One region of the Desulfofundulus salinus genome, then DNA from elsewhere that is predicted to be linked to it. Evidence: a T-box and tRNA genes for the amino acid it is inferred to sense, from the RefSeq annotation. Region 1 holds a T-box; the other holds one or more tRNA genes.
The links. The T-box of region 1 lies ahead of ileS (isoleucine--tRNA ligase). A T-box ahead of a tRNA ligase gene usually reads a tRNA of that ligase, here a tRNA-Ile.

Region 1 (2,456 bases):
GGGGATAGGGTTTACGGGCGGGGAGCCGCTGATATGAAGGGCGGCTTAGTGGCTATGATCATGGCTGCCGGTATACTCAAAGCAGCAGGGGTTGAACTGGCTGGAGATCTCATTGTGGCCGGCACCGCTGGCGAAGAGGTGGATAGCGTGGGCGCCAAGCGTCTCCTGCAGGGCGGTGTTTTGAATAAAGTAGGGGCAGTAATAATTGGTGAACCTAGCAATAACAATATTTATGTTGCGGAGAAAGGGGCCTTGTGGTTAAAGATAACTACCTACGGTAAGACCGCCCATGGCTCTATGCCTGAGGAAGGGAAAAACGCCATCCTGATGATGAACACTTTGATTAACGAACTACAACGATATAATTTCAGATTCATGGAGCATCCTTTATTGGGTAAACCATCGTTAAATATAGGGACAATCTCCGGCGGTATAAAAACCAATGTTGTTCCCGATAAGTGTGTGCTGACGGTGGATATACGTACTGTACCGGGAATGGCTCATCAGGAAATACTGAGGGACATACAGGACATATTGGAAGAACAAGGTCTTGAAGCTGAAGTAGAAATTATAAATGATAGGCCTTCCGTTGATACCCCTATGAACCATGAACTTGTAAAGATGGGAGAAAAAGTTGCCAGCCAGACCTTGGGGAGGGAAGTTGCAATAGAGGGGGTTAGCTACTATACTGATGCGGCAGTCTTAATTCCTCCCACAAAACTACCCTTCTTCATATTCGGGCCGGGAGAGGCCAGGCTGGCACATCAGCCAAATGAGTATATAGAAATTTCAAAGCTCCTTGAGGCAATAGGTTTTTATTGTAATTTTGCTATTGAATACTTAAGATAAAAAATTCAGAATCCAAGGATGAGCATTGAAGTGCGAGGCCCATATAAACAGTGGGAGCAAAGTTAGGCCATTGACCAAAGCTTGGAGATCCTACTGGGGAATGGCCCAGGCATGTTGACCTGATCCCTATTTTTTGTGTATAATACTTGTTGTTTATGTTGCAAAAGCTTATGTTGCAAAGCCTGTGAGCGGGACGAGTAGCCAGGTCCCTCCTGTTGCAGAGAGCCCGGGGAAGCTGGAAACCGGGTACAGGAAACCATGGCGAAAATCACCCGGGAGGCGCCGGCTGAACGGCGGGATTACCCCCGTTTAGTAGGCCCGGACGGCTGGCCGCCGTTACCGGCAAAACGAGGGGACAGGTTAGTGAACGTTAACCTGTCTATAAGGGTGGTACCGCGGGAAAATCCCGTCCCTTGGGGCGGGATTTTTTCTATTTTAGCCGGACACACTTGAGCTATTATACGTAAACTGGGGTGGTTACTGATGGATTACAGCCAGACCTTAAACCTGCCCAAAACCGATTTTCCCATGCGGGCCAATCTGCCCCAACGGGAACCGGAGATTTTAAAATTCTGGGATGAAATTAATATTTACCGCCTCGTACAGCAAAAAAATGCCGGCCGGCCCAAGTTTATTCTGCATGACGGGCCGCCCTACGCCAACGGGCACATCCACCTGGGGACTGCCCTGAACAAGGTGCTCAAGGATATTGTAATCAAGTATCACTCCATGGCCGGCTACGATGCCCCCTATGTGCCTGGCTGGGATACCCACGGGTTGCCCATTGAACAGCAGGCCATTAAAAACCTGGGGTTAAACCGGCATGCCGTTCACCCGGTGGAGTTCCGGCACAAGTGCAGGGAATACGCCTTGAAATTTGTGGACGTCCAGCGGCAGGAGTTTAAGCGCCTGGGCGTGCGTGGAGACTGGGAGCATCCCTATCTCACCCTGATGCCCCACTATGAGGCGGCGCAAATTGGCGTCTTCGGGGAAATGGCCCGCCGGGGTTACATTTACAAGGGCTTAAAACCCGTTTACTGGTGTGCCACCTGTGAAACGGCCCTGGCTGAGGCGGAAGTGGAATATCAGGATAAAAAGTCCCCGTCCATCTATGTTCGTTTTCCCGTAAAGGATGGAAAGGGGCGTTTGCCGGCGGGCAGCCAGGTGGTCATCTGGACTACCACTCCCTGGACGTTAATTGCCAACGTGGCCGTTTGCCTGCATCCCGATTTTACCTATGTTCTGGTGGCCTCCGGGGAAGAGGAATATGTGGTGGCTAAAGAACTGCTGCCTTCTTTTGCCCGGGCTGTGGGACTCAATGATTGGACCATTAAAGAAGAGTTTGCCGGCAGTGACCTGGAGGGCGTGGTTCTGGGGCATCCCTTTATTGAACGGGATTCCCTGGTCATTTTAGGGGATCACGTTACCCTGGATGCCGGTACCGGCTGCGTGCACACTGCTCCGGGCCACGGCCACGAAGACTACCTGGTGGGGCAGCGCTACGGTTTGCCCATCCTGTCTCCTATTGACGGCCGGGGGCGTTTTACCGGGGAAGCGGGGCAGTTTGCCGGACAGTTTTATACGGACGCCAACGAGGGCATCATTGC
Region 2 (2,456 bases), 1.2 Mb from region 1:
TACATGCCCGCTCCAATATCAATAATGGCCACGCCAATGCGTACGGGTTCGCCGTCCTTTTCCCCTGTGATGGACATGAGCCCACCCTCACCCTGCATCAACAGGTCGTAAGCGGGGTGATCGCGGTAGGGGCCGTCCTGCCCATAACCGGACAGGGAACAGTAGATAATTTGCGGGTTAATTTCTTTAATCCGCTCATAATCTACACCCAGGCGCTGCACCGTTCCGGGCAGGAAGTTTTCAATCATCACATCGGCTTCTTTGGCCAGCTTGTAGATGATTTCCCGCCCTTTGGGCGATTTCATGTTGACGGTAATGCTTTTTTTGTTCCTGTTGACGCTTAAGAAATAGGCGCTTTCTTCGTTAATAAAGGGAGGGCCCCAGCTCCGGGTCTCATCGCCGACCCCGGGCATTTCCACCTTGATCACTTCCGCCCCCAGATCACCCAGAATCATGGTGCAGAAAGGCCCCGTCAGGACGCGGGAAATATCCAGTACCTTGATCCCTTCCAGGGGCAACTTTTCCTTCTTTTCCGCCGCCATACTGTCTCCCCTCCTTGTTCCAAATAATAAAATGGGTTCCAATAGATGAGTTATCATTTAGACAAATATTTGTTTTTTCCTGCTGTTATGACAAAAAATTTTTACTTAATATTCTTGAGAGATTTAAAGCGCTAGAAAGAAAAAAAAGAGCCCCCTTATTCAAGGGGACCCTGGTTTTACCGGTGTGCGAAAGTGTGCAATTTGCCTTTTCGCAATCCATCCAGCTATCTTCTATAGAAGAGAAAGCCTCCCATTCAGGGAGGCCTTGATTTCACTGGTGGGCGATGACGGATTTGAACCGCCGACCCCATGCTTGTAAGGCATGTGCTCTCCCAGCTGAGCTAATCGCCCGTATGGTGACCCCAGCGGGATTCGAACCCGCGTTACCGCCGTGAAAGGGCGGTGTCTTAGACCACTTGACCATGGGGCCGTAATCTGTCGTCAGTCGTCGGAAGTCAGAAGTCAGAAATTAATTGCCGACCATACCTACCACGGCAATAAAAAATGGCATAAAAATCAACGATAATTTCTCTGACCTCCAACTTCCGACCTCCGACTTCCATTTTGGTGGGCCCACCAGGACTCGAACCTGGAACCAGCCGGTTATGAGCCGGATGCTCTACCAATTGAGCTATAGGCCCACAAATTAAGATATGAGATGTGAGACTGGAGAACGGTGCATAAATGATTATACATAAAAACACAGCCCCGGTCAATGGCTTTGTGGAGAAAAATTATACCGGGGCTGGTGTTTTAATCTAAGTAATCTTTAAGCTTCTTGCTCCGGCTGGGATGCCGCAGCTTGCGCAGGGTTTTCGCCTCAATTTGCCGGATCCGTTCCCGGGTCACCCCAAACTTCTGCCCCACTTCCTCTAAAGTGCGGGCGCGGCCGTCGTCCAGCCCAAAGCGCAGGCGCAGCACTTTTTGTTCCCGGTCGGTGAGGGTTTTAAGAACCTCCTCCAGTTGCTCCCGCAGGAGAGTATAAGAGGCCTCTTCCGCCGGCGCCCGGGCATCCTGGTCCTCGATGAAATCCCCCAGGTGAGAATCTTCTTCCTCCCCGATGGGCGTTTCCAGGGAAACGGGCTCCTGGGCTATTTTCATGATCTCCCGCACCTTTTCCTCGGAAATGCCCATCTCCCTGGCAATTTCCTCCGGGGTTGGTTCCCGGCCCAGTTCCTGCAAAAGCTGGCGGGAAACCCGGATCAGCTTGTTGATGGTTTCCACCATGTGCACCGGGATCCGGATGGTCCTGGCCTGATCGGCAATAGCCCGGGTGATGGCCTGACGGATCCACCACGTGGCATAGGTGCTGAACTTATATCCCTTGCGATAGTCAAATTTTTCTACCGCCTTGATCAGTCCCAGGTTGCCTTCCTGGATCAGATCCAAAAAGAGCATGCCCCGGCCTACGTAACGCTTGGCTATGCTGACCACCAAACGCAGGTTGGCTTCCGCCAAACGCCGTTTTGCTTCCTCATCTCCCTGTTCCATGCGCTTGGCCAATTCTATTTCTTCTTCCGGAGTCAACAGAGGAATGCGCCCGATCTCCTTCAAATACATCCTTACGGGATCGTCTATGGCAACCCCTTCGGGAATGGAAAGGTCCACATCTTCTTCTGCCGGCGGCTCCATAACGGCGTCGTCTATAGGTTCCAGGTCCGGAATTTCCGGCACCACTTCGATACCCATGCCGGCTAATTTTTCATAAATGTCGTCAATTTGTTCCGGTGTTAAATCTACCCCCTGCAGGGTATCCATGATCTCACTGTAAGTGAGGACGCCCCGTTTTTTACCCTTTTCGATTAATTCTCTGACACATTCAAGTTTGCTCAATTCGTCCCCCAATTTGCTCATTCCCCCTTTCCAACAAGGGCTTACCGGGTCTGTAGTAGACTTTGCAGATCACTTAAAATC

Region 2: it encodes a tRNA-Ile, which carries the amino acid that the T-box ahead of ileS (isoleucine--tRNA ligase) is inferred to sense. The anticodon was not compared.

Annotation. Positions count from the first base shown of each region.
Region 1 is NZ_RBWE01000001.1:2,112,563-2,115,018, reverse strand. It holds gene D7024_RS10840 (M20 family metallopeptidase) at 1-849, shown strand, start outside; T-box leader at 1,025-1,266, shown strand; gene ileS (isoleucine--tRNA ligase) at 1,333-2,456, shown strand, end outside.
Region 2 is NZ_RBWE01000001.1:871,473-873,928, reverse strand. It holds gene D7024_RS04460 (CaiB/BaiF CoA transferase family protein) at 1-542, opposite strand, end outside; tRNA gene D7024_RS04455 (tRNA-Val) at 818-893, opposite strand; tRNA gene D7024_RS04450 (tRNA-Glu) at 897-972, opposite strand; tRNA gene D7024_RS04445 (tRNA-Ile) at 1,108-1,183, opposite strand; gene rpoD (RNA polymerase sigma factor RpoD) at 1,296-2,396, opposite strand; gene dnaG (DNA primase) at 2,417-2,456, opposite strand, start outside.